3 regions of the Streptomyces sp. NPDC091209 genome follow, and region 2 is predicted to be linked to each of the others. Evidence: riboswitches for the same ligand, from Rfam matches in the RefSeq annotation. Region 2 holds a riboswitch; each other region holds the start of a gene.
The links. A riboswitch is a leader RNA that binds a small molecule or an ion and turns the genes downstream of it on or off. The one in region 2 is predicted to bind cyclic di-AMP.

Region 1 (3,267 bases), on a different contig from region 2:
CCGCCCCGCCCACCAGGCGCGGAACGAAGCGGTGTCCGGCATGTCCGGTGTATCTGGCATGCGCCCGATGCTAGGGATCTCCGGACCCGTTACCGGTGGGGCACGCGCGTGAGGAGCGCGAAAACACCGGGCACGCGCGCGGGGGGCACGAAAACTCGGGGCACGCGGGCACGGAGCCTCGGTCGCTCCCCGCGCGCGTGCCCCGCGAAGGGCGTCGCTCGTACCCCGGTCTACGCCGGGCGCACCACGCTGTGGATCGCCGAGGTGCCGTCGTAGTAGATCGACTCCTCGCGGACGTACGCTCCCGGCTTCGGCGCGTGGATCATCATGCCGTTGCCGATGTAGAGGCCGACGTGGCTGATGTCGTTGTAGAAGAAGACCAGGTCGCCGGGCTGGGCGTCGGCGAGGGGGACCGTCGTGCCGGCGTTCACCTGGTCATAGGTGACGCGCGGGAGGCTGACGCCGGCGGCCTTCCAGGCGGCCTGGGTCAGGCCCGAGCAGTCGTAGGAGTCCGGGCCGGTGGCGCCCCAGACGTACGGCTTGCCGATCTGTGCGCGAGCGAAGGCGAGCGCCTCGGCCGCCTTCGACGAGGAGCCCGTGGCCGTCGATCCCGTCGCCGATCCGGCAGTCGAACCGGCCGTCGAGCCGGTCGTGGTGCCCGACGACTGCTGCTGGGCGGCCTTCGCGGCGGCGGCCTGCTGCCGTGCCAGCTCCGCCGCCTTGGCCGTGGCCTGCTCCTGCTTCTTCTTCTCGATCGCCGCCAGCCGCGCCTTGTCCTCGGCGTTCAGCTTCGAGAGCAGGCTGCGGGCCTCGCCGAGCTTCCGCTGCACCGCGGCCTTGGACGTCTTGAGCGCCTTCTGCGAGGCGGTCAGCGACTCCAGGCTCTGGGAGGCCTCCGTGCGCTTCTTGGCGGTGGTGGCCTGCTCCGTGATGTAGTCGTCGACGGCCGCCTTCTGGCGGTTCGTCAGGCGGCTCATCAACTGGGTCTGGTCGAAGTAGTCCTGCGGGTTGTCGGCGAGCAGCAGGGTCGCGGTGCTGGGTGCGGCGGCCCCGGTGCGGTACTGCGCCGCGGCGAACGAACCCAGCTCCTCGCGCGCGGTGTTGAGCTTCTCGGTGCGCTGGGCGACGTCGTCGAGGAGGGTGTCGACGCGCTTCCGCTGCTCGGCGGTCTTCTCCCGGCTCGCGTTGTACTTGTCGGTGGCCGTCTCGGCCTGGTGGTAGAGGGCGTCGACCTTCTTCGAGACCTCTACGACGCTGGGCCTGGGTTCGGCCGAGGGGGCGGCGTTCGCCGTCTGGGAGAGCAGGGCCACGGAGGTGAGGGCCGCCGTGGCGAGGGCCGGGGTTCGTATGCCTGCGATGCGCGTACCCGTAGGACGCCCTTTGCGGTGTGACGCCAAGAGAGGCGACTCCTTCCGTCATCCGCCTGCCGAGTTAGCTGTCGGGTTCGGGCGGGTGGTTCCGGAAGGTTGCCCTACGGTCCTTGCCCCACAAGGCGGTTGGACCGATTCACCCCAAGTTCGGTGGGTCCCCGGCTCCGGCGGCCCGTGGGCGTGCCGAACTCGGCGGAGGCCGCTCGGCCCGGCGAGGTTCGCCGGTTGCGGTCGGGCGGCCTTCTGGCACGCTAGCCAACTGCTGTGGCCCGTGTGAAGGTTGATGTGCGATATGCCCGATACATTTTCGTGACCTTTCCCGCACCCTCCGCCTCCCGTGACGCGTTCGGGGTGATTCATCCGCATTGCGGACCCTTGGCCTCGTGTGTCCCATGCCCTGCGTGCCGCGGCCGCTCGGTAGCACCCTCGGGCACACTGACCGTCGCCGATCCGTCGCGCACGGTCACGGTCATGGACCGTGAGGTGCGATGCGGGGAAGCCGGGAGGCCCGGGAAGCCGGGAGCCGGGGAGCCCGGGAGGCCCGGGAGGCTCGGAGGCCCGGAGGCTCGGAGGTCCGGGAAGCCGACCGTGGGGTCGGCCACCGACTCGGAGGGGGAGCCGGAAGCCGGGGAGCCCGGGAGGCCGGAAGCCGGGAGGCCCGGAAGCCGGGAGGCCCGGGAAACCGGAAGCCCGGGAGGCCCGGAGGTCCGGAAGCCGGAGGCCCGGAAGTCGGGAGCCGGGAAACCGGAAGCCCGGGAGGCCCGGAGGTCCGGAAGCCGGAGGCCCGGAAGTCGGGAGCCGGAGGCCCGGAAGTCGGGAGCCGGAAGCCCGGAAGTCGGGAGCCGGAAGCCCGGAAGCCCGGAAGCCGGGAGGCCCGGGAAACCGGAAGCCGGGGAGGCCCGGAGGTCCGGAAGCCGGAGGCCCGGAAGTCGGGAGCCGGTAGCCCGGAAGCCCGGAAGCCGGGAGGCCCGGGAAACCGGAAGCCGGGAGGCCCGGAGGTCCGGTAGCCGGAGGCCCGGAAGCCCGGGAAACCGGGAGGCCCGGGAGCCTGTGCGGCCGGGATTCGTGTCACGAGTTCCGGTCGAGTTCTCGGGGTGGCGGCGGGCTGTCAGTGGGGCGGCCTAGACTCGGAGAGCGATGAGCAGCCTCTTTGACGACAGCTTCCTGGCGAACCTCAAGCCCTCCGCGGCCCACGAGGACGAACACCCCCCGCCGCCCGAGGACGATCACGTACCGGAGCCGGTTCCGGACGATCTGTTCGGCGGGAAGTTCGACATGCCCCCGAGCCGGGACGCGTACTACCGCGACGGCGCTCCCAGGCCGGCCGTGGACCCGGCGGCCCTGCTGGACGGACTGAACGAGAACCAGCGCGCGGCCGTGGTGCACTCCGGCTCCCCGCTGCTCATCGTGGCCGGCGCCGGCTCCGGCAAGACCCGGGTGCTGACCCACCGGATCGCGCATCTGCTCGGCGAGCGCAACGTCCACCCCGGCCAGATCCTCGCGATCACCTTCACGAACAAGGCCGCGGGCGAGATGAAGGAACGCGTCGAGGCGCTCGTGGGCCCGCGCGCCAACGCGATGTGGGTGATGACCTTCCACAGCGCCTGCGTCCGCATCCTGCGCCGCGAGAGCAAGACGCTCGGCTTCACCTCGTCCTTCTCGATCTACGACGCCGCCGACTCCAAGCGTCTGATGGCGCTCGTCTGCCGTGATCTCGACCTCGACCCCAAGCGCTTCCCGCCGAAGTCGTTCAGCGCCAAGATCTCGAACCTGAAGAACGAGCTGATCGACGAGGAGGACTTCGCCGCCCAGGCCTCCGACGGCTTCGAGAAGACCGTCGCCCAGGCGTACGCGATGTACCAGTCGCGGCTGCGCGAGGCCAACGCGCTCGACTTCG
Region 2 (3,267 bases):
GGAGCGCGACATAGCGCGCGAGACCCTCGCGGTCGGAGAACTCCAGGGACTCCTGGAGCCGCTCCGGCGAGATGTTGGAGGCCGCGATGTGCCGCACCTTGCCGGCCGTCACCAGCTCGTCGAGGGCCCCGATGATCTCGTCGACCGGCACCTCCGGCTTGTCGAAGTGCGTGTAGTAGAGGTCGATGTGGTCGGTGCCCAGGCGGCGCAGCGACGCGTCGGCCGCGGCCTTGATGTTGGCACCGGACAGCCCAGGGTACGCGGGGTGCTGGCTGACCTTGGTGGCGACGACGATGTCCGCGCGGTTGCCTCGGCTCTTCAGCCACTTGCCGATGATGGTCTCGGACTCGCCGCCCTCGTTGCCCTCGATCCACGCCGAGTAGGAGTCGGCCGTGTCGAGGAAGTTGCCGCCGGCGGCCGCGTAGGCGTCGAGCACGGCGAAGGACCGGGTCTCGTCGGCCGTCCAGCCGAAGACGTTGCCGCCGAGGGAGAGCGGGAAGACCTCGAGGTCGGACGAACCGAGCTTGCGAAGAGAAGTCATGTACGGGATCAACGCCCCTGCCGGATGCACGTATTCCGCACTCGTCCCGGCCCGGTCCGCACTCGTCCCGGCCCGGCAGGTGCCCGCAGCGCCCGCACCTGCCTGACCGACGGCCCTGACGTCGGGGGGGTGGACGTCAGGACCGCCGGAGATCAGGGAGGACACGGATCAGGGGTTGAGACCCCTGCTCTGGAGCCACGCCATCGGGTCGATGGGGGTGGCGGCGCCGCCGGGGTGCACTTCGAGGTGCAGGTGCGGCCCGGTGACATTGCCCGTCGCGCCCACGCGCCCGATGACATCGCCCGTGGCGACCTTCTGGCCCACGCTGACGCTGATCGAGGACTGGTGGCAGAACCAGAGTTCCGTACCGTCGTCGAGGGTGAGGATCGTGCGGTAGCCGTACGAGCCGGCCCAGCCGGCCTCGGTGACGGTGCCGCTGTGGATCGCCTTGATGAGCGTGCCGGTGGGCGCCGCGAAGTCGAGTCCCGTGTGGTAGCCGGAGGACCACAGGGCGCCGGCCTCGCCGAAGCGCGAGGTCAGGGTGTACGAGGAGGTCGGCAGCGTGTAGCTCTTGGCGAGCTCGGCGAGGCGCTCGGTCTCGGCCTTCGCCTTGGCCGCCTCCGCCGCCTTCTTCTTCGCCGCGTCGGCCTTGGCCTCGGCGTCGTCCGCCTTCTTCTTCACGACGGCGGACAGGGCGGCCTGCTGCGTGGTGCTGTCGGCGTGCGCCTGCTGCGACTGGGCCTGCTGCATGATCCGGGCGCGCAGCGCCTCGCCGGCGTCCGTCGCGCCCTGGGCCGTGTCGGCGCTGGTCAGGCCTACGCTGGTGAGCGGAGTCGTGGAGCCCTTGGGGGTGCTGGATCCGCCGTGCGAGATCAGGGCTTCGGCGGAGTGGGTGACCGAGGCCAGGTCGGGCAGCGAGATCGAGACGGGCGGCTTGCCCGGCGCGGCGCTGGCGATACCACCGCCACCGACGGCGGCTATGACACCGACGCCGAGAACCGTGGAACTGCGGGCGAGTCCTCCGCCGCGCTGCTTGCCCGTGCGGTGCCGGCCGCGGATCGGAAGAACGGAATCCTCGGTGGGATTCCACTCCTCCCAGGGTCCCTCGTCCTTGCCATGGCCGAAGGCCTGCGCGTCATTCGGCGCGAACGAGGTCGGCTGAGCGGGCCGGTTGGACGCCACGTGGGCGCACTCCTTTCCTTCCTTGCCGCCTACCGGGTTAGCTGACGGGTTCGGAGCAGGAAGGTCTCCTACGCGCGTACGGCCACCGTGCTTCCACGGCGGAAATACGCTCGATTCACCCCAAGTTGTTGGTTCCCCGGTTCCCTTGCGGGATTCGGCGCGTACGCACGGAGCCACCTCTTGTGACGGCTGTAACGACCGCGCTGCGTTATCGAACGTTAATAGACCCAGGCACCGAATTCCAAGATGTTCCGACTGATCATTAACGGCTTTTGGCCAGGACTTTGGGGTCATGAGCGATGAAAGACGGGCGAGTTGGTCCAACCTCGTCGACACGGATTCACTTGACGGTGCATCAGTCGCTATGCGGAGGGACACGGTCCGATCACCGCTCGTGACGATGTCCGAAAAGGCCGCGGGCGTTGTACGCGAAGGGTTTCCCGACCTCTCGGAAATCGCCTCACGGGCACGCGTCAAAAATGCCGGACGGCGAGCAGTGCCATGTCGTCCGTCAATGCGCCGCCCGCATGCCGGCGGACCGCCTCGGAGAGGGCGGCCAGCAGTGCGTCGGGGCCGGGAAAGACCCGTCCGGCGAGCCACGCGGCCGGATCGTAGAACGTTCCGCGCGGATCGCGGGCCTCGGACAGACCGTCCGTGTACAGGAGCAGCGTGGACCCGCGCGGAAAGCGTCCCTGGACCGCCGGGTCGGGCCAGGCGCCCAGTTCGCCCATGCCGAGGGGCAGCGCGAAGGACTCGGCGGCGAGGGTGACGAGCGTGCCGTCGGGATGCAGGAGCAGGGGCGGCGGATGTCCTCGGTTGACGACGCGGACGACGTCCTTGTCGTGCGGAATCTCCGCGAGGACGGCGGTGGTGAACCCCTCGAACGCGTCGATGCTGTCGCGCCGGGTGCCCGCGCGCGTCAGCGCCCGCTCCAGACGCCCCGCGACCGCCTCCAGGGTCGCCTCCTGCTCGGCCGCCTCCCGGAACGCGCCGACCACCACGGCGACGGCCGCCACGGCGGTCATCCCCTTCCCCCGTACGTCGCCGACGACCAGCCGCACGCCGTACGGGGAGTCCTGCACCGCGTACAGGTCCCCGCCGATGAACGCGTCCTCCTGTGCCGCCTCGTAGCGGGCCGCGACATCGAGGCCGTCGATGCGCGCCTCGGGCTCGGGCAGCACGGCGCGCTGCGCGAACTCGGCGATCTCCCGGACGGAGGCGAGCCGTTCGTCGCCGCGCCGGACCAGGATGTTGATGAGGACGGCGAGGACGGCGGCCGTCGTCACCGTGACCGTTTCGGTGACCGCGTCGACCTGCAGGACGATGCCGAGCACGCAGTGGACCACGAGGACCGCGCCGACGGCGAGGACGCCGGTGAGGACGGTGCCGCGCTGCGAGTAGAGCGGCGCGGCGACCAGGGGCGCGGCCGTGAAGAAGGGAGCCGCGGTGTAGTCACCCGGGGTGAAGTAGTCGTAGAAGATCCCGGTGACGATCAGCAGCGCGGGCAGGGCCCGGACGAAGGCGCGCGCGAAGGAGATCCTGCG
Region 3 (3,267 bases), on a different contig from region 2:
AACGCTCCGGTGGAGGCGCCGGACGGAACGGCGGCACGACCCGTGCTGCCGTCGTCGAGGCCGACCTCGACCTCGACCGTGGGGTTGCCTCGGGAGTCCAGGATTTCCCGGGCTACGACGACGTCGATGGACGGCACGAGCATCTCCTTCTGGGATGTGACGCGGGTATGCGGGGCTTGGCAGCCCCGCGGGATGAGCCTATCCGGCCCAGGGGGATCGGCCAGCCGATCGACCACCCCTTGAGCAGAAGTGAGCGTACATATTGTTCCTGAACGGAACAAAAAAAGAAAAGAAAAACCCCGCTCCGGTGCATGCGGGGGAACAAGCACCGGAGCGGGGAGCCCGTGGGGACGGGGGCCCTCACCAGGCCTTCGGCACGAAGGCCCGGCCTGCGAGGGAGCTGCTGTTCAGCCGGGGCGACGCCGCGCACGGCCCGGACCACGGTCGCCCTCCGCCGAAGGCGACCCCGTCGGGCCCGGCGTGCGGCCGCGCTCAGCGGAGGTGCAGCTGCTGGCCCGGGTAGATGAAGTCGGCGTCGGCGACGATGTCCTTGTTCAGCTTGAACAGCTTCTGCCAGCCGCCCTTGACGTGCTTCTTCTCAGCGATCGAGCTGAGGGTGTCACCCTTGACGACCTTGTACTCGCCGTCACCCTTCTTGACCTTCTTGCCGGTCGGGGTGGTGACGGTCTTCTGGGCGGCGGGGCGCTCCGCGGAACGGGAGGCGGCCTGATCCGTCGTACGGGTGGTGGTGGCGCTCTGCGAGCCGCTCGACGACGAGGAGCCGGAGGAGGTCGACGGGGTCGAGGGAGTCGTGGTGCCACCGCTGTACGCGGCGCTCGACAGGCCGGTGCCGCAGGTCGGCCAGGCACCCTTGCCCTGCGCGGCGAGGACCTTCTCACCGATGGCGATCTGCTGCGACTTCGAGGCCTGGTCGGCGGTCGAGGCGTAGGCGGTGCCGCCGTACGCGGCCCAGGTGGAGGACGAGAACTGCAGGCCGCCGTAGTAGCCGTTGCCGGTGTTGATCGACCAGTTGCCGCCGGCCTCGCACTGGGCGACGGCGTCCCACTCGGAGGCGGTGGCGGCGGAGGCGTTGCCGGCCACCATCAGCGGGGCGGCGATGGCGACACCGGTGACACCGGCGAGCGCTGCGACGCGGGTGGCCTTGTTCGGACGACGGTGCTTGCCCTTGCTGGAAAACAGCATGGAGTGATCCCCTCACCGACGCCTGCGAGGTGAGCTGTCGGGTTCGGGCCGGTTGAGTTGCCCGGCCGCGCGCCTTCAGCCCTGTCTCCAGGACGTCCGGCACGCGACTTAACCCCAAGCCGTTCCCGGGTGTCTCTCAACTCCCGGGACCGGCACCTACCTTGGGTCCCCCGCTCCTGCCTACGGCGCATGACGCGACGACTGTTCCCGTACGGCCGCTGGCAGGATTCGGCGTTGCGACCGTCGGAGCCCGCTGTGGCGAGCGGTCACGACCGTAAGCAGTCGATCGGCGGAATATCAAAGACGATCAGGGCTTCTGAGACTCATGTCTCACTCGCACCAAACCGGACATTCCCTAGTGAATCGTGACGCGAACTCCCGCTAGTTCTGCACCGTTTCGGCAATGACGGCAATGCTCCGACCAGGGACGACGAGGCCGGGACCGGCGTCGGCCGACGCACTGTCCGCGACGGACTGGTCGCCATATCCGTCTTCGAGGCCGAGGACGTCGGGAACGTTCCAGAGATTCGTGCTGCCGTACGAGTTGTCGACGGTGTCGCTCGAGGCACTCGGGAGACTCGGAGCGCTCGGAGTGCTCGCCGCGTACCACCCCGTGGCGCTGTCGGCGGGACTGCCGGTCGCGCTCCCGGTGGCGTCTGCGCCGCGATGCCGCCCGGTTCCCGCGCTCGCGGCGTCGGAGGTGCCCGAAGAGGCGCCCTTCTGAGCCGACTTGCCCGACTCGTCACTCTTGCCGGCCGCTTGACCCGAGGCGCTGGGACTCGGCGAGACATCAGGCTTCGCGGCACCGCCGGTCACACCCGAGGAGTCACCCGAATCGGTTGAACCGGTCAAGTTCGACAAAGAGGTCGAGCTGGTCGAAGTAGACAAACCGGCTGAAACGTATGAATCGGCGTCACTTCCGGCGGCCGACGAGCCGCCGACCACGCCGGTGTCGACCGGGACCCCGGCCGAGCCCTCACTGAGCCCGGAGAGCGGTCCACAGGTCGGCCAGGCCGCGAGACCCCGGTCGTCGAGCAGCTTCTCGGCGACGGCTATCTGCTGCGAGCGGCTGGCCTGGTCGGCTCTCGGCGCGTACGCGAGACCGCCGTACGCCTCCCAGTCCGCCTGGTCGAGCTGGAGCCCGCCGTAGTACCCATTGCCCTGGTCGGCACTCCACGCGCCACCGCTCTCGCACTGCGCCACCCGGTCCCAGGTGGTCCCGTCGGCCGCGCTCGCCCCCGACGCGGCGAGCAAGGGGATGACGATGGCCGATCCGGTCACCCCTGCGGCGACGACGAGAGCTGGGGCCTGACGAGGGCGACGGTGACGGCCGTTCCCGGAGAGCATGCGGAAGCCTTTCGCGTGACAACGGGGGAGCAGCGCGGCTCCTGTGAAGTAAGAAGCGCAGGTGCCGCGTTGATGGGTGAAGGTAGCCGCACTCCGTCGCTGGTTACAAGTCGATGCAGTACAGATCACGTGAAGATCACAGATTTGATGGATCGTCACGTTCCGGTAGCCGGAAGGGTGCCCTTTCCGGTATTCGGAAGAACCCCGTCGACAGGCGTTCCGAAGGGTCGGCGATGAACCGATCAAGGACTATTTGACCGGGGTGAACTCCACAGGAAGCGTGCGCAATCCACGCATAATGAGCCCGCCGCGCCAGCGCAAATCGGCCGATTCCCCGGCGAGTTGCAGGTCGGGAAGGCGGTTGAGGAGCGTACCGAGCGCGGTCTGCCCCTCCAGACGGGCCAGCGGGGCGCCCAGGCAGTAGTGGATGCCGTGGCCGTAGCCCAAGTGCTGAAGGTCACGCCGGGCGAGATCGAGGGTGTCCGGCCGCTCGAAGCGTTCGGGGTCGCGGTCCGCGGCGGCGAGGACCACGAGCACGGGGTCGCCGGCCGCGATGTCCTGCCCGCCGATCCGCACGTCCTCGGTCGCGAACCGCCAGGTGGCCAGTTCCACGGGCCCGTCGTAGCGCAGGAGTTCCTCGACGCCCGTCTCCAGCAGCCCGCTTTCCCCGGCCGCGAGGGAGGCCTGCAGCCGGGCCCGCTGCCCGGGGTGGGTGAG

Region 1: linked by a shared signal. The riboswitch ahead of ACIQRL_RS37585 (NlpC/P60 family protein) and the one ahead of ACIQRL_RS10080 (M23 family metallopeptidase) in region 2 are both predicted to bind cyclic di-AMP.
Region 3: linked by a shared signal. The riboswitch ahead of ACIQRL_RS12540 (transglycosylase family protein) and the one ahead of ACIQRL_RS10080 (M23 family metallopeptidase) in region 2 are both predicted to bind cyclic di-AMP.

What each region holds. Positions count from the first base shown of each region.
Region 1 is NZ_JBIVVR010000020.1:3,848-7,114, reverse strand. It holds gene ACIQRL_RS37590 (tellurite resistance/C4-dicarboxylate transporter family protein) at 1-60, opposite strand, end outside; gene ACIQRL_RS37585 (NlpC/P60 family protein) at 231-1,397, opposite strand; cyclic di-AMP (ydaO/yuaA leader) riboswitch at 1,405-1,575, opposite strand; gene pcrA (DNA helicase PcrA) at 2,508-3,267, shown strand, end outside.
Region 2 is NZ_JBIVVR010000002.1:680,963-684,229, reverse strand. It holds gene ACIQRL_RS10085 (aldo/keto reductase) at 1-541, opposite strand, end outside; gene ACIQRL_RS10080 (M23 family metallopeptidase) at 710-1,723, opposite strand; cyclic di-AMP (ydaO/yuaA leader) riboswitch at 1,735-1,893, opposite strand; gene ACIQRL_RS10075 (PP2C family protein-serine/threonine phosphatase) at 2,197-3,267, opposite strand, start outside.
Region 3 is NZ_JBIVVR010000003.1:533,853-537,119, reverse strand. It holds gene eno (phosphopyruvate hydratase) at 1-143, opposite strand, end outside; gene ACIQRL_RS12540 (transglycosylase family protein) at 493-1,203, opposite strand; cyclic di-AMP (ydaO/yuaA leader) riboswitch at 1,208-1,401, opposite strand; gene ACIQRL_RS12535 (transglycosylase family protein) at 1,585-2,484, opposite strand; gene ACIQRL_RS12530 (cytochrome P450) at 2,800-3,267, opposite strand, start outside.